DNA from 4 places in the Novosphingobium sp. KA1 genome. Region 3 is predicted to be linked to each of the others. Evidence: riboswitches for the same ligand, from Rfam matches in the RefSeq annotation. Region 3 holds a riboswitch; each other region holds the start of a gene.
What was found. A riboswitch is a leader RNA that binds a small molecule or an ion and turns the genes downstream of it on or off. The one in region 3 is predicted to bind cobalamin.
Positions count from the first base shown of each region.

Region 1: it holds a riboswitch for cobalamin, as region 3 does, so the genes downstream of both, CA833_RS10185 (DUF1636 domain-containing protein) here and CA833_RS11870 (TonB-dependent receptor domain-containing protein) in region 3, are expected to answer to the same signal.
Region 2: it holds a riboswitch for cobalamin, as region 3 does, so the genes downstream of both, cobW (cobalamin biosynthesis protein CobW) here and CA833_RS11870 (TonB-dependent receptor domain-containing protein) in region 3, are expected to answer to the same signal.
Region 4: it holds a riboswitch for cobalamin, as region 3 does, so the genes downstream of both, cobG (precorrin-3B synthase) here and CA833_RS11870 (TonB-dependent receptor domain-containing protein) in region 3, are expected to answer to the same signal.

Region 1 is NZ_CP021247.1:2,094,102-2,101,522, forward strand. Features, by position in the region: gene CA833_RS10180 (cobyrinate a,c-diamide synthase) at 1-1,280, opposite strand, end outside; cobalamin riboswitch at 1,353-1,563, shown strand; gene CA833_RS10185 (DUF1636 domain-containing protein) at 1,837-2,244, shown strand; gene cobT (nicotinate-nucleotide--dimethylbenzimidazole phosphoribosyltransferase) at 2,241-3,290, shown strand; gene CA833_RS10195 (histidine phosphatase family protein) at 3,327-3,911, shown strand; gene CA833_RS10200 (adenosylcobinamide-GDP ribazoletransferase) at 3,925-4,650, shown strand; gene CA833_RS10205 (threonine-phosphate decarboxylase) at 4,665-5,645, shown strand; gene cbiB (adenosylcobinamide-phosphate synthase CbiB) at 5,638-6,591, shown strand; gene CA833_RS10215 (cobyric acid synthase) at 6,579-7,421, shown strand, end outside.
Region 2 is NZ_CP021248.1:1,654,643-1,662,063, reverse strand. Features, by position in the region: gene cobN (cobaltochelatase subunit CobN) at 1-1,302, opposite strand, end outside; gene cobW (cobalamin biosynthesis protein CobW) at 1,302-2,363, opposite strand; cobalamin riboswitch at 2,553-2,795, opposite strand; gene ybaK (Cys-tRNA(Pro) deacylase) at 3,013-3,486, opposite strand; gene CA833_RS24950 (sulfotransferase) at 3,645-5,228, shown strand; gene CA833_RS24945 (TonB-dependent receptor) at 5,300-7,421, opposite strand, start outside.
Region 3 is NZ_CP021247.1:2,459,425-2,466,845, reverse strand. Features, by position in the region: gene CA833_RS11885 (ABC transporter ATP-binding protein) at 1-97, opposite strand, end outside; gene CA833_RS11880 (iron ABC transporter permease) at 94-1,059, opposite strand; gene CA833_RS11875 (ABC transporter substrate-binding protein) at 1,073-1,963, opposite strand; gene CA833_RS11870 (TonB-dependent receptor domain-containing protein) at 2,023-3,846, opposite strand; cobalamin riboswitch at 3,949-4,147, opposite strand; gene CA833_RS11865 (cell wall hydrolase) at 4,342-5,481, shown strand; gene CA833_RS11860 (hypothetical protein) at 5,605-6,000, shown strand; gene mdh (malate dehydrogenase) at 6,465-7,421, shown strand, end outside.
Region 4 is NZ_CP021248.1:914,534-921,954, reverse strand. Features, by position in the region: gene cobI (precorrin-2 C(20)-methyltransferase) at 1-446, opposite strand, end outside; gene CA833_RS22050 (precorrin-8X methylmutase) at 443-1,072, opposite strand; gene cobG (precorrin-3B synthase) at 1,072-2,229, opposite strand; cobalamin riboswitch at 2,404-2,630, opposite strand; gene glgX (glycogen debranching protein GlgX) at 2,700-4,517, opposite strand; gene glgA (glycogen synthase GlgA) at 4,514-5,971, opposite strand; gene glgC (glucose-1-phosphate adenylyltransferase) at 6,031-7,290, opposite strand; gene glgB (1,4-alpha-glucan branching protein GlgB) at 7,354-7,421, opposite strand, start outside.

The sequences.
Region 1 (7,421 bases), 370 kb from region 3:
AATGCAGCAATCAGTACCGGAGCCGAGACAAAGTAGAGATGCATGTAGCTGGCGGTAAGTGAACCGCAGCGGAACAGCCGCTCGCCGGCTCGGCCGTCAGGGGTGCGGGCCTGGGCCAGCGGCGCGAGCGCGGTTTCGAGCGTGGAATAGTGGAAGGTGTGCCCGCGCAGGCGGTGTCCGTCCAGAATCGCCTCCTGCATGCCGAGCGCGGCAAGGCGCGACTGCATGCGTGCGCGGCCGGGCAGCAGGCCGAGCAGTTCGGCGCGGTTTTGCTCGGCGTCTTCCAGCGTCTCGCAAGCGTAGAGCATGCCTCCGCACTCGGCCAGGATCGGCTTGCCTGCCGCGTGATGGGCGCGGATCGCCGCCAGCATCGGGGTGTTTGCGGCAAGGCGGGCGAGGTGGAGTTCGGGATAGCCGCCCGGCAGCCAGACGGCGTCGCATTCGGGCAGAGCGCGGTCGGCCAGCGGCGAGAAAAACGCCAGCCGCGCCCCCGCGCGTTCGAGGAAGGCGAGGTTGGCGGGGTAGAGGAAGGCAAAGGCCGCGTCCCGGGCGATGGCCACGGTGGTCCCCGCCAGCGAGGGCAGCGGCTGCGCCGGGGCGGGCGCGGCAAAGGCGACCGGCTCCGGCAGCCAGAGCGCGGTTTCGGGCAGGAGATCCGCCGCGCGGTCCAGCCGTTCGGCAAGATCGGCGATTTCGCCCGCCTGCACCAGTCCGAGGTGGCGCGAGGGCAGGCCGATCGCAGGGTCGCGGCCCAGGCTGCCGAGCCAGCGCACGCCCCGCGGCATGCCCTGCTCCAGCAGCTGCGCGTGGCGGGCGCTGCCGACCCGATTGGCGAGCACGGCCGTCAGGTCGAGGCCGGGCTGGTAGGTCGCCAGGCCGTGGACCAGTGCGCCGAAGGTCTGCGCCATCGACGAGCCGTCGATCACCGCCATGACCGGCAGGCCGAAGCGCCGGGCGAGGTCGGCGGCCGAGGGATCGCCGTCGTAGAGGCCCATGACTCCTTCGACGAGGATGAGGTCGGCTTCCTGCGCGGCGGCGTGCAGCAGGCGGCGGCATTCCTCCTCGCCGACCATGAACAGGTCGAGCTGGTGCACCGGCGCGCCGCTGGCGACTTCGTGGATCATCGGGTCGAGGAAATCGGGCCCGCACTTGAACACCCGCACCCGCCTGCCCGCGCGGGCATGGCGGCGGGCGAGCGCGGCGGTGACCAGCGTCTTGCCCTGTCCCGAGGCAGGGGCGGCGATCAGCAGGGCGGGGCAGGAGGCGGTGTTGGCCGGCATCGTTGGGCGACTATGGGACTTCACCGCAGGGCGCAAGCTTCGCCCACTTGCCAGCCGTCCGTCCGCACGATAGTTGCCGGCCTCGCGAAAGGTTCCCCGCAAGGGGATGAAAAGGGAACGCGGGTCAGATGCCCGGGCTGCCCCTGCAACTGTAAGCGGCGAGCCGTTCGGCCAGACACGCCATTGGGAAGCAAGCCGCGCAATTGGCAAGGTTTCCTGAGAAGGCGGCCGGACCGGCCCTGACCCGTGAGCCAGGAGACCTGCCCGTCGCGGTCGTTCTTCGTCGGGACAGGGTGTGCCGGACGGACGGGGGAGTTTCCCTCGCGGAGCGACAGCCATTGCTCCGCCGGCCAAGCGCCCGGGCGGGGGACGCGGCCTGTCGTGCGGTGCCCATGCACCGGGACCCTGCCGATCCGTCCTTTGCCCGATCGCCGACCCGAAGGGGCATTCGATGTCGCGAGCGGGAAGGAAACTCCGTGAACTGTCGTGTTCTGGTCAGCCCCATCGGTGCATGTGCCGAAATCGATTGCTGTTTTGGCGCGGGGAGTGTCTGCCGATGCTGACCCCGGTCGAGCCCGGCCCTTCGGTGGTCGTCTGCAACACCTGCCGCCTTTCGGCCGATGCGCGCGAGGACGGGCAAGGGCGGCGCGGCGGCGCGCTGCTGGCCGAGGTGATGCGGGCGCTCCAGGCCGATGATCCCGCCCTGCAGGCGGTCGCGGTGCAGGAGATGGCCTGCCTGTTCGCCTGCCAGCGCCATTGCACCGTGCACATCCGCGCGCCGGGCAAGCTGGGCTACGTGCTGGGCGATTTCGAGCCCGGCGAGGAGGCTGCCCGCGCGATTCTCGACTATGCCTTGCGTCATGGTGAAAGCGCCGAAGGGCAGGTACCCTATCGCCAGTGGCCGGAAGGCGTGAAAGGCCATTTCATCACCCGCACTCCCCCTGAAGGGTTCCTGCCCGCATGAGCATGCCCACTGCCTCGGCTGCCCCCCCGATGTTTGCCGGCCGCGCCGCCTTTGCCGCCGCGCTGGCCGGTCTTCCCGTCCCCGATGATGCCGCGCTGGAGGCGGCGCGCGGGCGCCAGGCCAGCCTCACCAAGCCCGCCGGTTCGCTCGGGCGGCTGGAGGAGATCGCGGTGTTCATGGCCGGCTGGCAGGGCCGGGAACTTCCGCAAGCCGAGCGTATCCAGGCGGTGATCTTTGCCGGCAACCACGGCGTTGCCGCGCGCGGGGTGAGCGCCTATCCGCCCGAAGTCACCCGCCAGATGGTCGCCAATTTCGAGAACGGCGGCGCCGCGATCAATGCGCTGACCGCCGCCTGCGGTGCCGAGCTTGCGGTTGTTCCCATCGATCTCGACCGGCCGACCGGCGACATCACCGTGGAGCCGGCCTTGAGCGAGGGCGAGTGCCTGGCCGCGCTCAACATCGGCGCGGCGGCCGTGCGTCCCGGCAGCGACCTGTTGTTCGTGGGCGAGATGGGCATCGGCAATACCACGCCGGCCGCCGCGCTTTGCGCCAAGGTCTTCGGCGGTGCGGCGCAGGACTGGACCGGGCGGGGCACCGGACTCGACGATGACGGCCTTGCCCGCAAGGCGGCGGCGGTGGCGGCGGCGCTGGCGTGCCATGACGGTGCGCCGCGCGATGCCTTCGAGACGCTGCGCCGCCTCGGCGGACGCGAGATCGCGGCGATGGCAGGGGCCGTGCTGGCCGCGCGCCATTACCGCGTGCCGGTGCTGCTCGACGGGTTCATCTGCTGCGCCGCCGTGGCGCCGCTCATGGCCGACAATGGCGCGGCGCTCGACCACTGCCTGGCCGCCCATTGCTCGGCCGAGGCGGGGCACGTGCGGCTGCTGGACAGGCTCGGGCTGGATCCGCTGCTGCATCTCGGCATGCGGCTGGGCGAGGGATCGGGCGCGGCGGTGGCGGCGCAGATCGTGCGTTCGGCGCTGGCCGCCCATGCCGGCATGGCGACCTTTGCCGAAGCTCTGGTCGCCGGAAAGGCGACAGCATGAGGCGACAGCGTGAGGTGGCGGCATGAGCGGGGCTGCATGAACGGCATCCTTGTCCACCTGATGCGCCACGGCGCCCCGCGCGAACCGGGGCTCATGCTGGGGCACCGCGACGATCCGCCGACCCCGGCGGGCGTGGCGCGCTGCATGCTGCGCGCCGAACACCTGGCATTCGCGCAAGTCCTCTCGTCCGATCTGGCGCGGGCGAAAGTCCCCGCGCGGCAGATCGCGCATGCCCGCGGGGCGACGCACCGGGCCGACCGGCGCTGGCGCGAACTCGATTTCGGCGACTGGGACGGGCTTTCGCCGCACGACCTCGACCCTTCGTTGCAGGCCGCCTTCTGGGACGATCCCGATCTCTGCGCGCCGCCGCGCGGGGAACGCTGGTCGCAGCTGTGCCTGCGGGTCAACGAGGCCCTGTGCGGGATCTCCCGCGACACCCTCGTGGTCACCCACGGCGGGGCCATGCGGGCGGCGCTGGCGGTGCTGTTCGGTTTTGATCACCGCCAGATATGGGCGTTCGAATTTGCCTATTGCGCGGTGCTGAGCCTGCGCCTCTGGCCCGATGGCGAAGGGCGGATCTCCGCTGCGCAGATCGTTGCGCTGGATGGCGGCCGCTCATGATCCGGCGCTCATGATCCGCCGTATCGTCCTGGCGCTGCAGTTCCTCACCCGGCTGCCGCTGCCCGCGGTTCGCGCGGGCGAGGCGGACTTTGCCGGAGCCATCCTGTGGTTTCCGCTGGCAGGCGCGGCGGTCGGCGGGGCGGTGGCGCTCGGCTGGTGGCTGGGCCTGCTCTCGGGCGATGGCTGGATTGCCGCGCTGGCCGGACTGGCGGCGTGGACGGCGGTGACCGGCGCGCTCCATCTCGACGGGCTCGGCGATGTCGCCGACGGCGCCGGGGCCGCCCACAAGAGCGCCGGGGCAGACCGGGAGCGGATCTCGGCGGTCATGGCGGATCCGCATGTGGGCAGCTTTGCGGTGGTGGCCATCGTCCTGCAGCTCGCCGCGAAGCTGGTGCTGCTTCATGCGCTGCGGCCGGGGCAGGTCTGGGCCCTGTTGCTGGTGCCGGTGCTGGCGCGCATGGCGCCGCTTGCCTGGACGCTGCTGCTGGTGCCGCTGCACGAGGGGCTCGGCAGCCTGTTCCGCAAGGCCGTGCAATGGCGGCACGTCATCCTCTGGGGCGGGGCGGCGCTGGTGCTGGCGCTGGCCGTAGCGCCGCCGCTCCTGGCGCTGTTTGCCGCGGTGCCGCTCTGGGCATGGTGGCTGCGCAGCCGGATCGGCGGCATTTCGGGCGACGGCCACGGCGCCGGTATCGAAGTGACCGAGACCGCGCTGCTCGCCGCGCTGGTGCTGATCCGGTGAGCGGCGAGCCGGTGATCGACCATTTCCTCCACCACGGCGGCCGCCTGGCCGAGGCCGCGCGGCTGTTCGGCGGCGCTGCCGAGGACTGGCTGGACCTCTCGACCGGGCTCAATCCCGCGCCGTGGCCGGTGCCGCAGGCGTTCGCTCCGGACTGGCACGCCTTGCCCGATCCTGCTGCGCTCGCCGCGCTCGAAGCGGTGGCGGCGCGGCATTTCGGGGCCGATCCGGCGCTGTGCTGTGCGGTGCCGGGCAGCGAGGCGGCGCTGCGGCTGCTGGCGCGAATCCTCGATCTGCCGGGGCGGGCGCCGGTGCCGAGCTACCGCAGCCATGTCGAGGCCTTCGCAGTGTCTTGTCCCGTCCGGTTTGGCGAGGTCGCGGCGGCGGCGGAAACCTGTGTCATCGCCAATCCGGGCAATCCCGATGGCGTATTGCACTCGCCCGAGGCGCTGTGCGGCTGGGCGGACCGGATCGCCGGGCGTGGCGGCTGGCTGATCGTCGACGAGGCCTTTGGCGACTGCGCGCCGCAAGCCAGCCTTGTTGCGGCAGTGCGGCCCGAGGGCAGGTTGATCGTGCTGCGTTCCTTCGGCAAGTTTTTCGGCCTGGCCGGGGTGCGGCTGGGTTTTGTGCTGGCACCGCCGCCGATCCTGGCGAAGCTGCGCGCGGCAATGGGCAGCTGGCCGCTCCACGCAGGCGCGCTGGCGATCGGCACGGCGGCTTATGGCGATGCGGCCTGGATCGCGGCAACGCGCGCCGAGTTGCCGGGGCGCGCCGCCGCGCTCGATGCCGTGCTGGCGCGCCATGGGCTGGTGGCAGAGGGCGCCTGTCCGCTGTTCCGGCTCGTCACCGGCTGCCGCGCGGCCGAGCTGTTCGAACGCCTTGCCCGCGCCCGCATCCTGGTGCGGCCTTTCGCCGAGTTCCCCGGTTGGCTGCGCTTCGGCGTGCCTGCCGACCCTGCCGCCCTGGCGCGGTTGGATCGGGCCCTGCACAATGGCTGAGCCGACGATCCTCGCCGCCATGGCGCTCGAGGGCGCGCTGGGCTGGCCGTCCAGCCTCCATGCCCGTATCGGCCATCCGGTCGGGCTTTTTGCGAGGATCATCACCGGCTGCGAGCGGGCGCTCAACCGCCCTGCCCGGCCGGATTGGCAGCGGCGGCTGGCGGGCCTTGCGGCGATGCTGGCGCTGATCGGTATGGCGGCCTGCATGAGCGCGCTGGCGGTCCTCGGTGTCCGCGCGCTGGCGGGCCATTGGGCCTGGGCGGTGCTGGCGCTGCTGGCCTGGCCGGCGCTGGCCGCACGCAGCCTCGACGATCACGTGTCCCCGGTGCTGGCGGCGCTGGAGGCGGGCGACCTGGTCGCCGCGCGCCGCCGCGTCGGCATGATCGTCGGGCGCGAGACGCGGGAACTCGACGAGGCCGGGGTGGCCCGCGCCGCGATCGAGAGCCTTGCCGAGAGTTTTTGCGACGGTGTCGCAGCGCCGCTGTTCTGGCTTGTGCTGGGCGGCCTGCCCGGCGTCTGGGCCTACAAGGCGATCAACACGGCGGACAGCCTGATCGGCCATCCCGAGGAGCCGCTGCGCGCTTATGGCTGGGCGGCGGCGCGGATTGACGATCTGGTCAACCTGATCCCGGCGCGGCTGGCGGGGCTGCTGCTCTGCCTGGTTGGCGGGGGCGGCTGGGGCACCATGCTGCGCGACCATGCGCTGCATGCCTCGCCCAATGCCGGATGGCCCGAGGCGGCGATGGCAGGCGTGCTCGGCGTGAGGCTGGCGGGGCCGGTGCGGTACGACGGTGTAACGGCCGAAAAGCCGTGGATCGGCCGGGAGGGCGGCGAGGCGGGGGCCGCTGACTTGCGGCGGGCGCTGGGCGTCTATCGGCGCGCCTGCGCGGTGCTGGCATCAGGGGCATTGATCTTGGGAATCGCGGGGAGCGCATGGCAGGTTTGATGTTGCAGGGGACCGGCTCGGACGTCGGCAAGTCGGTGCTCGTGGCGGGGCTGTGCCGGGCCTTGTCCAATCGCGGGTTCAAAGTGCTGCCGTTCAAGCCGCAGAACATGTCCAACAACGCCGCCGTCACCCCCGAGGGCGGCGAGATCGGCCGCGCCCAGGCGCTCCAGGCGCTGGCGGCGCGGGCGCCGCTGCATGTCGACATGAACCCGGTGCTGCTCAAGCCCCAGGCCGACCGCACCTCGCAGCTGGTTGTTCACGGGCAGGTGCGCGGCACGCTGGGAAGCACCAATTTCCGCGAGGCGCGGCGCACTCTGCTGCCCGAAGTCATGGCCAGCTACCGGCGGCTGGAGGCGCGCTGCGACCTCGTGGTGGTCGAAGGCGCGGGCTCACCTGCCGAGATCAACTTGCGCGCGGGCGACATTGCCAACATGGGTTTTGCGCGCGAGGCCGACGTGCCGGTCGTGCTGATCGGCGATATCGACCGCGGCGGGGTGATCGCCTCGCTGGTCGGCACCCGGGCGGTGATCGCGCCTGACGATGCCGCCCAGATCCGCGGTTTCCTCATCAACAAGTTTCGCGGCGATCCGGCCCTTTTCGCGGACGGCTATGCCGCCATCGCGCAGCGTTCGGGCTGGCGCGGCTACGGCGTGCTGCCATGGCAAAGCGCGGTCGGCCGCTTGCCGAGCGAGGATGCCGTGGTGCTCGAACGCGGGCTGGGCGGGGCCTCGGGAAAGTGTCTCGTGGCCTGCCCGATCCTGCCGCGCATCGCCAATTTCGACGATCTTGATCCGCTCCGGCAGGAAAGCGGCGTGGAGGTGGCGATGATC
Region 2 (7,421 bases), on a different replicon from region 3:
CTGCATCAGCGCGGCGCCGTCTCCTGGCGCTGCGCCGGTGTCGTAGCCCGCCTCGGCCAGTGCGGCGATGATCGCCGCGGTGCTGGCGGGAGTGTCGAGGCCGACGCCGTTGCCGATGCGCCCGTCGCGGTTGGGGTAGTTGGCCAGCACCAGCGCCACGCGGCGCTTGGGGCACGGCGTGCGGCGCAGGCTCGCCCAGTTGGCGGCGAGGTCCGCGACAAAGGCCACCCGGTCCGGCGCGATGCGCGGGACAACGATGCCGCACTGGGTCACCGCGTCGAAGCGGGCGGCGGCCTTGAAGGCGACGGCGCGGGTGAACAGGCGGCCGTCCACTTCGGGGAGCGCCACGTTCATGGCGAGATCGCGCGGCCCAAGGCCGCGTGCGGAACCGTGCCAATCGGCCTCCTCGACACCGGCGAAAGCGACTTGCAGGATCGGGCAATCCGCTTTTTCCAGAATCCCCGGCTTGCGCTCGTCTCCTACGGAGGAGGAGGCGAAGCTGGTGGCATTGACGATCACGTCGGGTGCGATCTCGCCCAGCAGGCCGGAGAGCCAGTCCGCCGCGAACGGCTCCCGCAAGGCGCGGACGTGGACGGCGGCAACGTTGAAGCCGCGCTCGTGCAGCGCTGCGATCATCGCGTCCACGGCGTCCAGCGTGCCCGCGATCATCAGCGCGCGGTAGAACACCAGCAGTGCGAGCGGGCGGCCCTGGGTCCAGCCCGCCCGCACTTCGGCAAGGCCTGCGCGCTCGGTGCCCGCAAGGTAGAGCCCGGCGTCGGCGACCGGCACCGGATCGTCGGGCGCGCCGGCGTCATGGCCGATGGTCCGTGTGGCGGTGCGCAGGAAGGAGAGGGCATTGGCCATGCCGCCCTGCCGCAGATAGTCGCGCAGCCGTTCGCGCAGATCGGCGGTCAGGGTGGAGGCACGGTCGAGCGCGGGATCGGCTTCGCGGCCATCGGCAATGGCGGCAAAGGCAATGCCGTTCTCGCGCGCGGTGCGGGCGATCTCGTCGATGCCGTAGGGCCAGTAGCTCTTGCCGCCGAGCAGGATCACGCAGACGAATCTGGCGTGCGCGATCACTTTCTCGACATAGAGGTCGATCGAATAGGGGTGGCGCAGTTGCAGCAGGTTGGCGAGGCGGATGCTGGGTGCGCCGTCCGGCATCCGCGCCGCCGCGCCCGCGAAGCAGGCGAGTTCGCTGTCCGCCACGGTGAGGATCACCATGTCGCCGGGGGACTGGTCGAGGTCGATCGCCTCCTCGCCATTGGAGATCGTCCCCGGCGTGGCGGACAGCAGGTGCATCAGGCGTCTGCGGTAGCGGCCACGGGGCCGAGAACCCCCGCCAGCCCCGCCTCGATGGCGGCGCGGTCCAGCCCCTTCTGGCCGATCACGACCAGCTGCGTGCGGCGCATTTCCTGCGGCAGCCAGCCGCGGTCGTAGAAGTGCTGGATGCGGGGGCCGACGGCCTGCACGACCAGGCGGCCGGGCTTGCCGACGACCGCGACCATGCCCTTCACGCGCAGCACGTCGTGCTCCGCGATCAGGTCGTTCAGACGCACCAGAAGCGCCTCGAGATCGACCACATCGCCACCAGAGACGACAAAGCTGTCGAAGTCGTCATGGTCGTGATCCTCGTCCAGCCCATCGATGTGCGAGGGGCGGGAATCGAGGTCGTCTTCGGCTGCCGCGGTGATGCCCAGCAGCGCGGCGATGTCGACGGCGCCGTGATCGGCGCGCACGATCTTCACACCGGGGCGCGTTTCGGCCAGCACCAGCGTCTCGACATGGGCAAGGGCTTGCGGGTCGACGAGGTCGGTCTTGTTGAGCACGACCATGTCGGCGCAGCCCAGCTGTTCCTCGAACAGTTCCTCTAGCGGGCTTTCGTGGTCGAGCATCGGATCGGCCGCGCGCGCTGCCGCCAGCGCTGCCTCGTCGGTGGCGAAGCGACCGGCCGCGACGGCATCGGCGTCGATCAGCGCGACCACGCCGTCCACCGTGGCGCGGGTGCGGATGTCGGGCCACTGGAAGGCTTTCACCAGCGGTTTGGGCAGGGCAAGGCCGCTGGTCTCGATGATGATGTGATCGGGCTTGTTCTCGCGGTCCAGCAGCTTCTGCATGGTCGGCAGGAAGTCGTCGGCGACGGTGCAGCAGATGCAGCCGTTGGCCAGTTCGACGATGTCGTCTTGCGGGCAGGCCTCGTCGTTGCAGCCTTTCACCAGTTCGCCGTCGACGCCGACATCGCCGAACTCGTTGATGATGAGGGCCAGGCGGCGGCCCTTGGCGTTCTGCAGCAGGTGGCGGATCAGCGTGGTCTTGCCGGCGCCGAGGAAGCCGGTGATGACGGTGGTGGGAACCTTGCTCATGTAATCGTCTCCCGCGCGCCAGCGACCTGAAACGGCCGGGCTTTCCGCCGCACACGCGGCGAAGGCGGCGCGCCTTGTCGGACCGGCGCACGGGCGCCCGACACGGCATGCCGCTGCGGCCCCGGCCGCATGCATCACGTCGCTCAGACGGAAGAGTTACCGTGCCTTGGCCATCCCCTGGACCCGGGCAAGAGCGACATCGACGCCGGCAGGTTTCCTGGCTTGCGGGTCATAGCGTGATGCACGGCCTTCCCAGGCCTCGCAGGATTTAGCGTCCGGCCCAGTGGCTGCGGCGAGGGTCCTTGCCCCGCCGCGATGTGCATCGCGCTCGCCGCTTACAGTTGCAGGGACAGCCCGGTCCGGATGGCGAACCATCCTTGCCGTGTTCCCGTATTAAGCCCCTTGCGGGGCACCGGCGCGATCATGTCCGAGCTGCCTTGCGGCGTTTCGGACGGTCCCGCTCGTAGCTGGCGACCGGTGGGAGGGCAAGCCTTCAGAGACCGTTTGAAAATTCGCGACACGCGAATTTTACGGCACCAGCCCGCTCCCCCACCCAACCACCCATCAGGATACACTCGCGGGTGGTTGGGTGGGGGGCGGGCTGGTGCCGTCTCAAAAATGCCATGACGGGCATTCTTCAAACGGTCTCTCAGGCGGAGATATCGGCCAGTCTCGCGTCCAGCACTTCGGCGGCGTCCTGCGCGGTGAGGCGCACCTGAAGGCCGCGCTGGCCGCCGTTGATGAAGATCGCGTCCCACAGGATCGCGGTCTCGTCGATCACGACGGGAACGCGCTTCATCTGTCCGAACGGGCTGATGCCGCCGATCTTGTAGCCGGTCAGGCGCTCGGCCTCGGCGGGTTTCATCATCGCGGCGCTTTTTACGCCGAGTGCGGCGGCGGCGCGCTTCATCGAGACTTCGCCGCTGCTCGGCGCGATCACGCAGGCGGGCTTGCCGTCGGCCAGCACCATCAGCGTCTTGAACACCTGCCCCGGATCGGCGCCGATCGCCTCGGCCGCCGCCCGGCCGATGCTGTCTGCCGAGGGATCGTAGTCATAGCTGTGCAGGCTGAAGGCAATGCCAGCCTGTTCGAGCATCTTCGTCGCGCGCGTCGCCTGAGCCATGGGCCTGCTCTAGACGGGCACGGCAGGGGCGCCAAGTGGCGATTGCGCCAGTGCTTTTGCGCGTTGGACCTGCGGGGCAAAGCCGCTAGACCTGCGGTCATGACTTTGCACCGGCCCGCCCTTGTCCCGACCCTGTCCGCCTGCCCCGGGCGCGGCGCATGACGCTGGAGGCCGAGGCACGCGCGGCGCTGGGACGCGGCGATCTGGCGGCGGCCGGGGCGGCGGCCCGCCGTCTCATCGCGGCATCGCCCGAGCGCGCGGAGGGCTATTTCCTGCTCGGCATCAGCGCGGCCGAGGCGGGGCAGGTCGGCCAGGCGGTGCCGCTGATCGAGGCTGCGGCCGCGCGCGCGCCCCGCGCCGAATACCTCGCGCATCTGGCCCGGCTGCTGATCCTGCTGCGCCGTGACGGCGAGGCGGCCGAGGCCGCGCGGCAGGCCATGGCACTGCCGCCCGGCGATGCGCTGACCTGCGACACCATCGGCTGCGTGCTGGCGCGGCTGGGCGATCACGAGGCGTCGATGGTGCCGTTTGCAGCCGCGGTTGCGGCCGAGCCGGACAATCTCGACTATCGCTACAACCTGGCGGCGGCGAGCGGGTTCACCGGGCGGGTGGAGGAGGCGCGCGGGCACTACGAGCGGATCCTTGCCGCCGATCCCGGCAATGCGCGCGCGCATTATGCGCTGGCGATCCTCTCGCGCCAGACGCACGAGGCCCATCACGTGCCCCGGCTGGAAGCGGCGCTGGCCGCCGCGGCGAGGCCGGACGATGCCTTGCGCATCCGTTATGCACTGGCCAAGGAACTCGAAGACCTCGGCCAGGCGGCGGCGGCGTTTGGCCACTTGTCCCTCGCCAATGCCGCGCACAAGCGGGCGATCCGCTACGATTTTGCGCAGGACGCGGCGATCTTCGATGCCATCGAGGCGACGTTCGGCGCGGGGTTGGCGGATCCGGGGCCGGGCTACCAGGGCGCCGACGATGCGCCGATCTTTGTGGTCGGCATGCCGCGCACCGGCACCACGCTGGTCGACCGCATCCTGTCCTCGCATCCGGGCGTCGGCTCGGCCGGAGAGCTTCAGGCGATGCCGCTGGCGGTCAAGCAGCTGGCGGTCAAGCAACTGGTGGGCACGCCTTCGCGGCTGGTGATCGATCCGGCGACGGTGGCGGCGAGCGCGGCGATCGACCCCCGTCTTGTCGGCGAGGCCTACATGGCCCGCGCCGCGCACCAGCGCCCGCCAGGCGCGGCGCGGTTCGTCGACAAGCTGCCGGCCAATTTCCTGTATGTCGGCCATATCCTGCGGGCCTTCCCGAAGGCCTCGGTGGTCTGCCTGCGCCGCCACCCGATGGACACGGTGTGGAGCAACTACAAGAACCTGTTTGCCAGCCTCTCGGCCTATTACGGCTACTCCTACGATCTCATGGACACGGCGCGCTATTATCTGCGCTTCGACCGGCTGATGGCATTGTGGGAGCGGCTCTATCCGGGCCGGGTGCTGCAATTGAGCTATGAAGGACTGGTCGCCGACCAGGAAGGCCAGACCCGCCGCCTGCTCGGCCACTGCGGGCTGGACTGGGACGCGGCCTGCCTTGCCTTCCACGAGAACCGCGCCGCCGTCGCCACGCCGAGCGCCGCGCAAGTGCGGCGCAAGCTCAACAGCGACGCGGTGGGCCGCTGGAAGACCCAGGGCGAGGGCATGGCCGAAGTCGCCGCCTATTTCCGCGCGCAGGGCATCGCGATCGACTGAGCGGACGGAAAACGGCGCGGAAAAACCGGAGTTTCCCGCGCCGCTTCCTGGTTGCTTGTGCCGGACTTCGATCAGAAGCGCATGGTGCCCTGCAGGCCGATCGTGCGCGGCTGGGCGACCGAGCGGCCATAGTAGCGCGAAACCACCCCGTCGTTGACGATGCCGGCGCGGGTCAGGTCGTTGCTGACGCCGGTCACGGCATACTTGTCGAAGATGTTGGTGGCGTAGAGGCCGATGTCGTACATCGCCGTCTTGTAGGTGATGTTGGCCTGGTGCATCCAGTAATCGGGCAGCTTTTCGCCGCCGGCACGGGCGCCCACGCGGGTCAGGATGTTGCCGGTATAGGTCGCCGTCCAGCCGAAGGCGAGGCTGTTGTCGCCCACCGGCAGGTCGTAGGTCACGCCGATCGCCCCCTTGTTCTTGGCCGATCCGGGCAGCCGGTCGCCGACCTCGGCGTCGACCAGCCCGTCATGCGTCGACAGCAGGTTGGCCACGCCCTCGGTCAGGTGCGCGTCGAGGTAGGAGTAGTTGCCGCGGATCGACAGGCCGGGGATCGGCCGGGCCTCGAACGAGGCGTCGATGCCCTTCGACACCGCCTTGCCGCCGTTCACGGTGATGCCGATGGCGCCGTAATAGGTCTGGCCGGCAAGCTGGATGCCGTCCCAGTCGATGTGGAAGGCCGAAATGCTGAAGTTCAGCTTGTTGTCGAGGAGCTGGCCGCGCATGCCGATTTCGGCGTTCTTGGTCTTGTCGGGGCCGTAGGAGAGTTCGTTGGGCAGCGCGCAGAGCGTCTGGCCGTCCTGCGGCAAGCCGGCGTTGTACTTGTCGATCACGTCCTGGCTGCAGGGCGCGGTGCGGTTCACGCCGCCGATGCGGTAGCCGGTCGACCAGGTGCCGTAGACCATGAACTCGGGCGAGATGTTCCACGAGGCGTTGATCTTGTAGACAAGGCCGTCCTTGCCGGTGGAGCCCGAACGCGTGGCGTAAGTGTCGTCCCAGAGCGGGAGGTAGGAACCGCCGTTCACCCAGGCATTGTACTTGTAGTAGCGCAGGCCGCCGGTGAGCTGGAGGTCGTCGGTGAAGTGCACGGTGGCTTCGCCGTAGAGCCCCTTCTCGTCATTGGTGCTGCGCACGAAGGACGAATACTCGTGGGCGTATTCGGGATTGCTGTGATCGGTGACGAACGCGGTGTCCCAGTTGTCCGGATCGTTGGCCCATTCGGGGAAGCCGGGCACGTATTCGTCGTAGTTCGACTTGTAGTGCTGGCGGTTCCAGAAGGCACCGGCGACAAAGCTCAGCGGCCCGTCGAAGGTCGAGACGAGGCGCAGCTCGTTGGTGAACTCGTATTCCTTCTGGGCCGACTTGTTGTAGCTGGAGAAGGCCGGGAAGGCCTCGTAACCGTAGTCGAGGTCGAGCAGCAGGTCGGTGTTGTCGGCCTGGTACTTGGTCTTGCGCTGCGTATAGGCCGAGACGAACACCACGTTGACCGCATCGTGCACGTTGCCTTCGATCTCCAGGCTCAGCATGTCGCCGGTGCGGGTGGCCGGTTCGAGGTAGCGCCAGGGGGCCTCGTACTTGCCCTCGCCCGAATAGCCGCCGCCGGTGGACGACTGGCCGTCGGTGCGGGTGCGCTGGTGCGCGTAAGTGACGTAGGCCTTGAGGTCGTCGGTATAGAACGCAAGCTGGTTGCGGGTGGTGAAGGTGCGCTCGAAGTTCGCGTCGCGGCGCGACTTGAAGTTGGCGGCCTGCTGCTCGGCGGTGCCGAGCGGGTTGCTGGCGTCGCCCGGCTGCGGCAGCGAGACGCCGGGATCCTGCAGCAGGTAGTTGTAGTCGATATAGCCGGGCGTGAAGTAATAGCCGGTGGCCGAGCGGAAGGCGATGTGGTCCTTCATCAGCGGGATGTTGACGACGCCGTAGCCGTTGTAGCCGGTGTCCTTGGAGTGGGCCATGTCGAAGACCTGGCCGTGGACCTCGCCCGAGAACTGCGTCGCGTCGGGACGGTTGGGCATGTTGCGCATGGCGCCGGCCAGGGTGCCGAGGCCGTAGAGCGTGCCTTGCGGGCCGAGCAGCGTCTCGACGCGGTTGATGTCGATCAGCTTGAAGTCGTAGTACATCGGCACTTCGCCGAGATACATGCCGACCGCCGAGTTGCTGTTGTCGCCGCCGCTCGCCGACGTGTCGTCCGCCGAAAGA
Region 3 (7,421 bases):
TAGGCCCGCAGATCGCGGTGACCATTCCGCGCCGGCATTGCAGCGACACTCTGTCAAGCCGTCCTGCGACGCCAGCCAGATTAAGAGCGAGCGTCATGCCAGTTCCTTGCGCATGCGCAGCAAGAGCCGCAGGAAGAACGGCGTACCGAGCAGGCTGAGCGCAATGCCCAGCCGCAACTCGCCCCCCGCCAGCGGCAAAATGCGGCATAGGCAGTCCGCCAGCAGCATCAGCAATGCACCAGCCAATGCAGAAGGCAACAACAACGACGAGGGGCGACGGTCGGTAAGTGGGCGCACCAGATGGGGCACCATCAGCCCGACGAATCCGATAATCCCGGCCACTGCCACACCAGCTCCAACGGTGAGCCCAACCCCTGCAATCATCAAAGCTCGCAAACGCAACAGGTCGACGCCAAGTGAATGGGCAGCGACTTCACCCAGCGTCATCGCGTCGAGGTCACGTCCGGCAATCCCCAGCACCATGGCTCCCAGCACTGTAAGCGGCGCCGCGATCCACACCTCGTGCCAACTTCTATCGGCTAGTGAACCCATCATCCAGGTCACTATCTCACTCATCGCAAAGGGGGACGGGCTAAGACTGATAGCAAGGCTCATCAGCGCGCCGGCCAGACTGGATACCATCAATCCCGCAAGCGTGAACAAAGCCACTCCGCCGCCACGTCCGGCGATCAGCGCCAGCAGAGCCATCGCCCCGCCCGCCCCCGCCAGCGCGAAGAGCGGCAACATATAGGGAGCGGCGGCATAGCCGGTCCAGAAACTCAGCACTGCGCCCAGTGCGGCCCCGGGGGCGATCCCGAACAGGCCGGGGTCGGCAAGCGGATTGCGCAAATAACCCTGCATCGCGGCTCCGGCAGTGCCGAGCCCTCCGCCCAGAACCAACGCCAGCACTGCACGCGGCAGTCGTAGTTCGACGAGGATCACCGACGCAGTCTGCAATTGCGGCGCAAGCGGGTCGATCCACACCCGCCCCGCCAGCAACGACAGCGGCACGGCAAGCAGCAGTGCAGCAAGCAGCGCGAGAATCAGACGGATGTTCATGAGTGGGGGGAATTCATGGCCGGCGCAGTTCATGCCTTGCTGCCGCGAGTTCGCCAAGCACTCTCGGAACAGTTGGGCCCCCACACCAAAGTGCGGCATGGTCAAGTTTGAAATAGGTCGTGCGCGCCAGCTTTTTGAGCGATGGGTGACGCAACATCCGATACTCGTCGTCCTGACCGTGCGGCTTTGGATTTCCGATTGAGAAGATGATCCGCGGTGGGTCTGCCAGTACTGATTCCAACGGTAGATAATCAGCCTGGCCAAGACCACGCGTGGAAACAGCATTCTCGAATCCAGCCCGACGCATCATGTCGGCAATCAACGTCGCATTACCGGCAACCAACCCGCCGGACTGCCAGACCAGCGCCGGTACAGGCTTCCAGCCCGAGGGCGGCGCAGCACGCGCCAGCGCTTCGTCGATTCGCGCGACCAGTGCCTCTCCCCGCTCGGGATGGCCAGCAAGGCTCGCCAATTCACGCACCTGTTTTCGTGTAGACGCGATATCCGAAGCGATAGGAACACGTACCACCCGGTATCCCAGGCCATTCAATGCACCGAAGGAGGCAGGATCGAGGAACGTACTCGCCACCACCACTTGCGGACCGATTGCGGCGACTTCCTCGACCGAGCCGGACACCGCACGAAATCGGCGGGCGACAGCAATGTCCATCGAACTCGCAACCGGGTCATGGCTATAGCTCGAAATCGCCAGCAATTGCCCCGGATCGGCCACTTCCGCAAGAATTGCGTCAGTACAGGGATTGAGCGAGACGATAGTGGGTGTCTTAGGCATCGTTGCGGGATCCGACGGCGGGTTGGATGAGGCAATATCGGTGTCATCCAACCCGGCCATCACCACCCACGCGCCGCTGACAGCCAGCGCGCACGCGAGCAGGAATACCATGCGCTTTCCCTCCTGGTCCGGGGGAGCAGGGCTCGGTAAACCAGGGGAAAGCGCGTCGGTCACATCTTCACCCGGACCCCCGCATAGGCAGCGCGCCCTGCGGTACCGTACGTCCGCACCACTTCGTAGTGCTCGTCAAACAGGTTCTCGACGCGGCCGTAGACCTCAAGGTGATCGTTCACCGCGACCGTCCCCCGCAGGCCCACCAGCACGTGGCCAGCCAGCCAGTATTGGTTCGCGACATCATCATAGCGCCCGCCGCCCACACGCAGGTCCGCGCCTAAACGGAACCGCTCGGCAATCAAGCGGTCGAGGCTGGCGTAGAAGTTGTTCTTCGGGCGGCGCGCCAGTTGCGCCCCGGTGTCTCGGTTCTCGGCATCGAGGTATGTGTAGGACAGGTTGACGTCGAAGCCCTGCCAATCGCTCACCTGCATACCGAGCTCAACGCCCTGCGCCCGCGCGCGGCCGACGTTATAGTAGTTCCACTCGGCATAATCGTAGTCGATCAGGTTCTTCGTCTTGCGGTCGAAGTACGTAACCGTGAAGCGCCCCTGCCCTTCGGCGAACGGCAGTTCAACGCCAGCATCCCAAGCCTTCGAGGTTTCAGGCGAAAGCTCGCGATATCCGCCATTGGTGTAGAGCTGATAGAGCGATGGCGCCTTGAAGCCCTCCCCGTAGCTGGCGCGCAGGATCGGGGCATCGTTGCCCGAACCGATCGCCCAGGCGCCATTGGCCGAGAACGTGGTCTTGTGGCCGAAGTCCGAATTGTCGTCGTAACGCAAGCCGCCGTTCAGCGTCAGCCCGGTCAACGGGTGAACCGTCAGCATGCCGTAGACACTGTCGATCGAGGTCGAATCCTTCGAACCGTAGTTGTCAGAGAACTTCTGCTTCTCGGTCTCGGCGCCGATCTGGATGCTGGCGAGATCGATCGGAGCGAAAGCGACCTGACCTTCGAAGCGATCGGCGCGGCCATTGGTGGTGTAGGGACCGTAGACTGCATCGTCCGAGATACGCCGCGTGTCGGTGAGACCGTAACCAAGCCGGGCAGTCAGGCGCCCGTCGAGGCCCTTGTAGCGCAGGTTTGCGTAGCCGACCGTATCGCGCTTCATGCCCAGGTTCAGCGCATCGGCCCCGGTGTTGTCGTAGTCGTAATTGGCCTTGGTCCAGTACGTCCCGGCATCGGCGGTGAGGCCGCCCACCAGTTCCACTTCGGCGCGGGCATTTGCGCTCTTGCTTTCGAAGCCGTCCTTTTCCTTGCCGCCAAGACGCTCGTCGAAGGCCGAATAGCCATCACCCTTGAGCCAGTTGCCGCCCAGCGTCAGGCCGACCGGACCGAGCTTGCCCGCTGCCGATGCGCCGAGCTGCTTCTGGTCGCGCCAGCCGTACTCGGCGTTCCCGCGCACTTGCCACTGGTCGCTCGGACGCGCGGTGATGAGGTTGATAACGCCGCCGATGGCGCGGCTGCCCCACAGCACGCCCGACGAGCCGCGCACCACTTCGATGCGGTCGAACTGGCCAACGGTCAGCGAGCCGAAGTCGAAACCGCCGCCGACATCGCCCGGATCGTTGATGCGCACGCCATCGATCAGCACAAGGCTCTGCGCGTTTTCGGCGCCGCGGATAAACAGGCTCGCGGGCTGGCCGAAACCGCCAGACTGCGAGACCGAAACGCCCGGAAGGCGTGCCAGCACATCGGTGGCGGCCACGGCCTGGGTGCGCTCGATATCCTCGCGGGTAATGACCGAGACCGACTGGCCAATCTCGCTGACCGGGGTTTCGGTGCGGGTGGCGGTGACGACTATGGTATCGTTTGCAATGTCGTCGGCATAAGCGGGGGCGGCAGCGACGAACGGCGCCGCGCCGAGCAGAAACAGGTACTTCACTTGTGGTTCCTCCAACCTGAACGCGATGCCGCTCATGGCGGAGGCCCGCGCGGCACCTCATGCCCGCGCGCGTCTCGCTGCAAGGGGGACACCCCGCCCCGTTGCGGAACGACCGTCATGGGCAGGTCTCCTGGCTCCCGGATCGTCACGCGCCGCCCGCCTTCCCGGCTTTCCGGTTTCCCGGATCTCCAGTGGCACTCTGGGCAGAACACTCCCCGGTCACAGTTGCGGGGACAGCATCGGCTCGGCCGAATTTCCCTCTGGGCCCGCGCTCGCGGACGCCCGTGACGTCTCCTGCGCCGATAAAGGGCTGCCCGCAGCTTGGCAAGCGAACGGGCGAGTCCACCTGCATGTCATCGCTCCCGAGTGACTTGTTCGCCACTCCTTCATCATTTGCGAGGATAGCGTACCGCTTCGGGACAGCCTTGAGCGCGTGGATGCGCGGCCTGCTCCTTTGCGCTAGGCGCTGTGCGCCTCACTGCCCGGGATCTTTTGTTGACCGATTTCGCCGCCTTTACCGCACCTGCCGAACCGGAACTGCGCCCGCGCGATTTCGGCGGACGGTTCGTGCGCGGCGGCCAGCGCCATGTGCGGCGACGGATGCGGCGACGCTGGGCCCTTGGCGCCAGCGCACTCGCCGCCGTGGCCCTGCCCGCCTTTGCCGAGCCCGGCAGTTGGGAGCGCTTCACCATCGGCAATGCCCAGACGGCAGAGCAGGCCGTCCTCCCGATGCCGTTCGAACAGCGCGGCGAGAGTTTTCCCGGCTCAGCCTTCTATTATCTCCAGCCCGATCCGGCCCTACTGACAACCAACGGTAACGGCGTTGACCAGAACCTGCTCGATCCCGCCGCCCCCGTCGCCCGCCCGTTCCGCATGGCTGGCTCAACCCTCGACCGGGCACGGGCGCAGCAGTGCCTGACCATGGCGATCTATTACGAGGCCGCCACCGAGCCCGATGCCGGCCAGCGTGCGGTGGCGCAAGTCGTGCTCAATCGCCTTGCGCACCCGGCCTATCCCAAGACCGTCTGCGGCGTCGTTTTCGAAGGTTCGGAACGGCCGACCGGCTGCCAGTTCACTTTCGCCTGCGATGGCGCGCTGGCCCGTGCGCCGCAGCGCTTCTTCTGGGACCGCGCCGCTGCGGTCGCCCGCGCAGCGCTCGCAGGCGAAGTCTACGCCCCCGTCGGTCTCGCGACACATTACCACACGATCCAGGTCAACCCTTACTGGGCGCCAAGCCTGCACTTCGTGACGACCATCGGCGCGCACCGGTTCTACCGGTTCGAAGGCGGCGCCGGTACGCCCACATCCTTCCGCCTCGCCTATCTCGGCGGTGAACCGATCGCCGCCCCGCACCCACGCGACCTTTCGGCGGCGTCTGCAATGGCCGACGCTGCGCTCGATCCAGTCGCCCTGCAACGCGCCTTCGCCGCGCCCGAGGTCGCCGCTCCGGCAGTTCGCACCGCCACCAGCGACAGTGTTCAGGCCCATGCCACCACTCCCTCCCCGCGTTATGCAGATGCCGTGCGCACACGTGGCGGCGATACACTCTATCAAGCGCAGGGGCTGCCCGAGGCCCAAGGCATTCGCCCGGAGTATGCCAATTCGGGCAAATGGATAGCGACACCGGGCACCTGAACCCCGCAGCGGAGCGCGTTTTCGAGCGTCATGAACGCTTTGGAAACCATAGCCTCTCACGAAGACTTAGCCCCCGTCGTGGCAGGAAGAACTCCCCCGGCAACGACAAAAGGGCCTGCAACGATGACCATCCGCTTTTCCGCTGCACGAGGCGGAACGACGCCGGTGATCATGCGCGCGCTCTGCCCCTCCGCCCCGCTCGATGCGGTGAACGACAATCGGGAACCGCCGCAGCCACGCAGTCGCCGGGACTCCACGCGCAGGTCTAGCAGCTTCATCTCAGGTCCGGTCCTGCCCTCAGCCGCCAACCAGAACGGCCATGACGAGCGCATGTTGACCGAGGCCCTGCGCCACTTCGCGGCTTACGGCCTCGCTGCCGCGAGCCACGCCCGCGCCAATGCCGAAGCCGCCAGGCTCTCCGGCGACATGCAGGGCTGCGACTGGTGGATCGCGATCTGCCGTCAACTCGATCGCCGCATGGCCGACGCGCTGGTGCGCCGTATCGCCCGCAACGGCTGATCCTCCCCATCACCTCCGCGCGTAATAGCTTTCCGCAAGGCGCGACCTTCAGGGATCGCCCCTTGTGCCGTTTCTGATCCCGTTCGCGACCACGCGCCTTGCCTGCGCGGCGACTCGCCGGAAGGCTTCTTGCCCCTGTCATGCGACTGCGGGAAACTTTCTCCGCGCAAGACCAGCCCAAGGCCCTCACGAGCTTGCGAAAAGCGCGGTCGCGATTGCGCCGGATAGCGCCCCGGAGGCGATTCCGGACGCGGAATCGCACAGTTCTAAGCTTATTATTGCTATTGCGAACTATTATCGATAATTTCCACTCCCCCACGGCTTTCCGCGGTTGTTTCACGGTTGCAATGTCGGATCGAGGGGCGTAACGCGCCCTTCGTCAACACCGGCGCCTGCCTTTAGCGGGACACAGCAGCCGCCTTTTAGTCCGAAGCGCCCGCCTTGTGGGAAGGACAAGCAGCATCATGGCTCGTAAGAAGATTGCCCTTATCGGCGCCGGCAACATCGGCGGCACTCTCGCGCACCTCGCCGCGCAGAAGGAACTGGGCGACATCGTCCTGTTCGACGTCGCTGAAGGCCTGCCCCAGGGCAAGGCTCTCGACCTGTCGCAGTGCGGCCCGGTCGAAGGTTTTGACGCCAAGATCACTGGCACCAACGACTATGCCGACATTGCCGGCGCCGACGTCATCATCGTCACCGCCGGCGTCGCCCGCAAGCCCGGCATGAGCCGCGACGACCTGCTCGGCATCAACCTCAAGGTGATGAAGTCGGTCGGCGAAGGCATCGCCGCCAACGCTCCCGACGCTTTTGTGATCTGCATCACCAACCCCCTCGACGCGATGGTCTGGGCGCTGCGCGAATTCTCGGGCCTGCCCCACAACAAGGTCGTCGGCATGGCCGGCGTGCTGGACTCGGCGCGCTTCTCGACCTTCCTCGCCTGGGAGTTCGGCGTTTCGGTCCGCGACGTGACCTCGTTCGTGCTCGGCGGCCACGGCGACACCATGGTGCCGGTGGTCGAATACTCGACCGTCAAGGGCATTCCGGTTCCCGACCTCATCAAGATGGGCAAGTCCACGCAGGAGCGTATCGACGCCATCGTCAAGCGCACCGCCAATGGCGGCGGCGAAGTGGTCTCGCTGCTCAAGACCGGTTCAGCCTTCTACGCACCGGCCGCTTCGGCGATCGCCATGGCTGAATCGTACCTGGGCGACCAGAAGCGCGTCCTGCCTTGCGCCGCGTACCTCGAAGGCCAGTATGGCGTCGACAACCTTTACGTCGGCGTGCCGGTCGTGATCGGCGCCGGCGGCGTCGAGCAGGTGATCGAGATCGAACTGAACGAGCAGGCCAAGGCCGGCCTTCAGGTTTCGATCGATGCGGTCAAGGAACTGCTGGTCGCCTGCAAGGGCATCGACAGCTCGCTG
Region 4 (7,421 bases), on a different replicon from region 3:
CCGGTGATGCCCGGCACGATTTCCACCGGAACCACGCCCGAAAGCCGTGCGTGAAGGTGCATGAAGGAACCGTAGAAGAACGGGTCGCCCTCGCACAGGACGACAACATCCTCGCCGCGGCGCGCCAGGGTGCCGAGATGCTCGGTGCAGGCGGCATAGAACTCGGACAGGCAGGCGTTGTAGCGCGGATCGGCCAGCGAGATCTCGGTCGTGACCGGGTATTCCATGGCGAACTCGGCCACATCGGCGTGCAACATGCCCTCGACGATCCGGCGCGCCTGTCCGGGGCGGCCGGCCTTGCGGAAATAGGCAAGGTGGCGCGCGCCGCGCACCAACCGGTCGGCGCGGACACTCATCAGGTCCTGCGCGCCGGGACCAAGCCCAACCCCGTAGATCGTTCCGGTCTTCACCGCGACGTTCGCCTCGATTCTCGTTTCCGCGTTCATTCCGCCTTGCTCCCGATCGCATTGACCGCCGCAACCGTGATGGCGCTTCCCCCCAGCCGCCCTTCGACCACGCAGCACGGCACCGGCTGCTCCGCCCACAAGGCCGCCTTCGATTCCGCCGCGCCGACGAAGCCGACCGGACAGCCGATGATCGCCGCGGGACGCGGGCATTGCGGATCTTCCAGCATGTTCAGCAGATGGAACAGCGCGGTCGGCGCATTGCCGATCGCCACCAGCGCCCCGTCCAGATACGGCCGCCAGAGTTCGAGCGCGGCGGCCGAACGGGTATTGCCGATTGCCTGCGCCAGCGCCGGAACCTCGGGCGCGTTGAGGGTGCAGACCAGCGGATTTCCCGCAGGCAGGCGGGCGCGGGTGATACCTTCGCTGACCATGCGCGCATCGCAGAGAATTGGCGCCCCGCTCGCCACCGCCGCCATCGCCGCAGCCGCGAAACCCGGCGAGAAGCGGATGTGCGCGGCGAGGTCTACCAGCCCGGCTGCGTGAATCATGCGTACCGCGATGCGCTCCTCGTCGGCATCGAAGCGGGCGAGATCGGCCTCGGCGCGGATCGTCGCGAAGGACTGGCGATAGATCGCCGCGCCGTCGGTCTCGTAATGGTGCGGCATCAATCGGCTCCGAAATGCGTGAGAATCTGGTGGGGTGTGAGCCCGGCGATGACCGCCGGGGCGCCTGCGCGAGTATCGAACGAAAGATCGAATGCGCCGCCGCGTCCGGTCAGGGTAACCGCGGCAGGAAGCGACCGGGCGCAGCCTTTTGCGCAGCCCGAGACATGCAGGCGCCCGGCCACATGGGGCGCGAGGCGCTCGGCGAGAGCGCGCGTTTCGACGCTCGCCTGCGGGCAGGCCGGCATTCCGGGGCAGGCATCGACACGCAGCGACGGATCGGACGCCTCAGTGGCGAAACCCTCAGCCGGGACAAGCGCGGCGTTCTCCAGCAGCAGCACGCGCCATGGCGTGAGCCGGACGGCGCGGGCCTCGGTCTTGTCCAGCAGTTCTGCCAAAGCCTCGGCGTGCAAGCTGCCGAACGCCACCCCGAACGCGGCGCCAAGCGGGTGAAGGCCCGGGGCCAGTGGCGCGCGCGAGGCAGCCGGGCGAACAGCCCCCTGCGCCCAAGCGGGGAGCTCGGCGTGATGGCGCGCCATCCGCCCCGACACCGCACCGCCGCTATCCACGAACCAGTGGGCAAGATCGATCAGCGCTTCGGCGGCACGGTCCATGGCGATCGGCACCCCGGTCTCGCGGCCCTCCGCGCGCAGGATCAGCGCGCCGGTCTCACCGCGTTCAATGCGCAAATCGGCCGGGACCAGCCCCAGAACCGGCTGCGAACCGGCATCGATGGCAAATCCGACTTTGCCCGGCAGCGGCGGCAACCGGTCCAGCCGGTCCATGAAAGCGCGGGCGATACCCTCGGTCTCGTCCCCCTCCGACCAGTCCGGTGCCAGTGTCAGATTGCGCCGGGCCTCGCGCTCGGCATCGCCGTCGACCAGGCCCAAGGCTGCCAGCCCTTCGAGCAGCGGGCGCAAGGCCGTTTCTCGCACCCCGCGCAGCTGAAGATTGCCCCGGCTCGTCAGGTCGAGCGTGCCGCTGCCATGGCCCAGTGCAAGGTCGCACAGGCCCAGCGCCTGCGCGCGGGTCATCCGGGCCAGCGGCGGGCGCAGGCGCACGATCAGTCCGTCGCCGGATTCCATCGGCCGCCAGGCCGAAGGGCACCATCCACGCACCACGAAGGGGCTCGCACATTTGGTCGTCCCGGGAACGGGCATGCCAAGGGTCCACGCGCGCAGCGACGATGGCCGGGGCCTGCCGGCTCGCGCCGGTCCGCACACAGGGAGGGGGCGCGCGCAATACGCCCTTCCCTGCGCGCCGATGCAGCCCCAGCCGCACGGTTTCGTCGCTCACGCGGAGTACCGAGCCATGGCCTTTCCCTGGACCAAGGCAAGAGCGACCGACGCGCCGGCAGGTCTCCTGGCTCGCGGGTCGAAGCTCGATGCACGGCCTTCCCGGACCTGGCAGGTCCAGTGGCCGGCCTTCCCCTCGGGAAGACCTCGTCATCTCGCTCACCGCTTACAGTTGCAGGGACAGCCTCGGCTTCGGATGGAGCGATCCACCCGCACCGCGTTCCCTTTTAAGCCCCTTTCGGGGCACCGGCGCGATCGTTGCCCGCCAGGCCGAAGCCTGCGAGCGAGCATCGCTTATTACAAAAACCCGCGCTTGCCAACGCGCCTTCCCGAAATCAGGCCGTGGCCGCACGTGCGGTGGCAAAAACCCGCCGCTCAAGCCGGTCGACGGTGAAGCGCAAGGTGCCTTCCGCCCCGGTATAGGCCCAGTCGAGACGGTTCTCGCCGGGGCGCTCCCAATCGGCCACGGTCATTTCCCGGCCGTCCGGGGCATGCCATGCGCCGTGATCCTCGAAGCGCTGGAAGGCGGCCAGATAGGTCATCCGCGCGGCACCGAGCCCGGCGACGTAATCCTCCAGTTCATGGTCGCGGCCTTCCCAATCCACCCAGCCGATCGCATTGTCCTGACAATAGGCGTTGTTGTTGCCGTGCTGGGTGCGGCCGAATTCATCGCCCGCGGTCAGCATGATGGTGCCGGTGGAGGCGAACAGGGTGCCGAGCATGGCCTTGAGATCGGCCTGGCGCGCCGCCAGCACCGCCGCATCGTCGGTGCTACCCTCGACGCCGTGGTTCCAGCTGAAGTTCTCGCCGTGGCCGTCACGATTGTTCTCGCCATTGGCCCAGTTGTGACGGCGCTCGTAAGCGACGGTATCGGCCAGCGTGAAGCCATCGTGCGCGGCAAGGAAATTGACCGAACGGCAGGCGGAATGCGGGGCAAGCGGGCCGAACACATCGGACGAGCCCGCCAGCCGCGTCGCCAGCTTGCCGATGCCCTCGTCCCCGCGCCAGAAACGGCGCACGTCGTCGCGGAAGCGGTCGTTCCATTCGAGCCAGTTGGCGGGAAAATTGCCAAGCTGATAACCGCCCGGGCCGATATCCCACGGCTCGGCGATCATCACCCGCGTCGAGAGCACAGGATCGGCGGCGATCTCCGCAAAGATCGGCGCGGCAGGATCGAACCCGGGTCCGCGCGCCATGACTGGCGCAAGGTCGAAGCGGAAGCCGTCCACGGCGCAGGCGCTCGCAAAATGCCGCATCGCGTCGAGCGCCAGCCGCCGCACGGCCGGATTGGCGAAATCCAGCGTATTGCCGCAGCCGGTATCGTTGATGAGCGCACCATCGGGCGCATGGGCGTAGGCGCCGTTGTCCAGTCCGCGCAGCGAAAGGATGCCGCCCGACCCGTCGCTCTCGCCGGTATGGTTGAACACCATATCGAGCAGCACGCCGATCCCCTCGGCATGGAGCGCGGCGACCGTATTGCGCAGCTCTGCCACCCCGCCGGGACACAGCCCAGGATCGAGCGCCATCATCGCCACCGGATTGTAGCCCCATGCGTTGACGAGGCCGAGCGGCGGCAGGTGCCTCTCGTCCACCCAGGCAACGATCGGCATCAGTTCCACCGCCGTCACATGCAGCTTCTTCAGATGTGCGAGCACAGCCGGATGGGCCAGTGCCGCGACCGTGCCGCGCATGTGCTCGGGCACATCGGGATGGAGACGGGTGAAGCCGCGGACGTTGAGTTCGTAGACCAGCCCGCCCGAGCGGAAGCGAGGCGGATCGAGTGCCGGCGGCGGCGCGGCAGCGGGAACCACCGCGCGCGGAACAATGTCTGCGGTATCCTCGCCGTGGACGGCAAGGCGCGGGTCCTGCACGAAGCGGCGATCCAGTTCCACCGCCCGGGGATCGACCAGCAGCTTGGCCGGATCGAACCACAGCCCGCGCTCGGGCGCCCACTCCCCGGCAGCGCGATAGCCGTAATGCGCGCCGGTCAGGTTGCCCGGCAGCGCCAGCGTCCATTCCGGGCCTTGCCGGAGCATCGCGTGGCGCGTTTCCTCGGCGCCGGAAAACAGGCACAACCAGACCATGTCGGCCAGCGGCGCCCGCACCGTGAAGCGCGTGGCGTCGGCCCCGATCTCGACGCCGAGCGGGTTCATGCAGCCAGCTTGCGGTAAAGCCGGGCGTAAGCCGCGCCGCTCGCCGTCCACGAGAAATCGGCCTTCATCGCGTTCTTCTGGAGCGCGGCCCAGACGTCCGGTTCGTTCCACAATTCCACCGTGCGGGTCAGCGCCGCCGAGAGTGCGTCGTAATGCACGCCGTCGAACTGGATGCCGGTGGCGACACCCGCCGCGAGCGCGGCCGGATTGGCATCGATCACCGTATCGGCAAGACCGCCGGTGCGGGAAACAACGGGGAGACAGCCATAAGCCAGGCCATAAAGCTGGGTCAGCCCGCAAGGCTCGAAACGCGAGGGGATGAGGATCGCATCGCCGCCGCCCTGCATGCGGTGCGACAAATCCTCGTCGTATCCGAAACGCAGGCCCACCCGGCCCGGATGGCGCGCTGCCCCTTCGCGCAGCTGGCGCTCGATCGCACGGTCTCCCGAGCCCAGCAGCGCCAGCCGTCCGCCTATCCCGACGAGATGATCCAGCACTTCGGGCAGCACGTCCATGCCCTTCTGCCAGGTGAGGCGCGTGACCGCGATGAACAGCGGGCCGTCATCCTCGTCGAGGCCGAACTCGGCCTCCAGTGCGCGCTTGTTGGCCTTGCGCTTGTCGAGCGTCCGAGCGGAATAACGCGCGGCGAGCGCGGCGTCCTCGGCCGGGTTCCACAGCGCGGTATCGATGCCGTTGAGAATGCCGCTGACGGCATTGCCCCGCGCGATCACCAGCCCTTCCAGCCCCATGCCGAAGTTCGCCGCACGGATTTCACGCGCATAGGTGGGGCTGACGGTAGTGACCGCATCGGCACAGGCGAGCCCGGCCTTCAGCATGCCGAGACCGCCGTGATATTCCACGCCCTCCATCGTCCATGCCTCGGCGGGCAGGCCGACACCGGGGAACACTTCGGAACCGAACCAGCCCTGAAACGCCATGTTGTGGACCGTGACCACCGAAGGCACCCGCCCCTCATCTCCGCCGAACGGAGCGAAGCGCAGATAGGCGCAGGCCATCGCCGCCTGCCAGTCGTGCGCGTGGACAACGTCATAACGCTTCGCCTTGCCCCGGCTGACCATGGCGCCGCCCGCGATGTCGGCTGCGGCGCGGCCAAACGCGGAAAAGCGGTGCCAGTTATCCCCCCAGTCGCGCCCGGCGCCATCGGTGTAGGGCGCGCCGTCGCGGGTGAACAGGGCCGGCGCATCGAGCACCAGCAGCGGATGGCCGTCAATCTTCGCGGAAAGCAGCCGCGCCGGCACCCCCAGCAGCGAATCCCACGCATGAACCGCGCGGGACCGTCCGATCGCCTTGAGCACCGAAGGGTAGCCCGGCAGCAGCGTCGTCACTTCCACCCCGTTTGGCGCCAGCGCCGAGGGAAGCGCGCCTGCAACATCGGCCAGCCCGCCGGTCTTGATCAGGGGAACTGCTTCGGATGCGACCGACAGAACCTTCAATGCACTCTTCCCTTCCGGTGTCTGAAAATCCGCCTGCGCTGGGATCCTCAAACAAATCCTTAGATTTCCAGCCGCTCGATCATGCGCTTGGTGATCAGGCATACGCCATTGTCGGTGCGGCGGAAACGCTGGCCGTCGAGAACGGGGTCTTCTCCCACCACCAGCCCTTCGGGAATACGCACACCGGAATCGATGATGACCCGGCTGAGCCGCGCATGGCGGCCGATGTTGCAGTAAGGCAGGATCACCGCTTCGTTGACGGAAGAATAGCTGCCCATCTTGACCCCGGTAAACAGCAGCGAACGCCGCGCCAGCGAGCCGGAGACGATACAGTCCTGGCTGATCAGCGAGGAAATCGCCTCGCCGCGCCGTCCTTCCTCGTCGTGCACGAACTTGGCGGGGGCGGCGACGACGGTGTCGGTCCAGATCGGCCAGTCGCGGTCGTACATGTTGAGCTTGGGCACGGTGTCGGTCAGGTCGAGATTGGCGTCGAAATAGGCATCCACGGTGCCGACGTCGCGCCAGTACTCCTCGATCTCTTCCGCCGCGCGGATGCAGGAATTGGTGAAACGGTGCGCCTGCGCCTTCCCGTGCCTGACGATGTAGGGAATGATGTCACCGCCGAAATCGCGCCTGGAATCGGGATCGGCGGCATCGCGCCGCAGTTGCTCGAACAGGAACTCGGTATCGAAGACGTAGATGCCCATGGAAGCGAGGCAATTGTCCGGATCGCCGGGGATCGTCGGCGGATCCTTGGGTTTTTCCACGAACGAGGTAATCACGTCGTGCTCGTCGACATGCATGACGCCGAAACCGCTGGCTTCCTTCTTCGGCACGACAAGGCAGCCCACCGTCACGTCCGCGCCCGAATTGACATGCTCCTGCAGCATCAATTCGTAGTCCATCTTGTAGATGTGGTCGCCCGCCAGGATCACCATGTACTTCGGGCTGTAGGATGCGATGATGTCGATGTTCTGGAACACCGCATCCGCCGTGCCTTCGTACCACAGCATCTCGGAAATGCGCTGGCTGGCGGGCAGGATGTCGAAACTCTCGTTGCGCTCCGGCCGCATGAAGTTCCACGCGCGGTTCATGTGGCGGATCAGGCTATGCGCCTTGTACTGCGTGGCCACGCCGATGCGGCGGATGCCCGAATTGATCGCGTTGGACAGCGCAAAGTCGATGATGCGGCTCATGCCGCCGAAATAGACCGCGGGCTTGGCCCGGTTGTCGGTCAGTTCGGCAAGCCGGCTACCCCTCCCCCCCGCGAGCACATAGGCCATGGCGTCGCGTGCGAGCGGCGATCCCGAGGTACGCATCTGAAACACTCTCCTTGCACATCGTCGGCCCCGCGCCGAACAGGGGGCCAGTTCACGACCTGATCAGTTTTCGTCGAATTCCAGCATGATCGTGGCAAGTGGCGGCAGCGTGACGGTCGCATAGCCGTCGG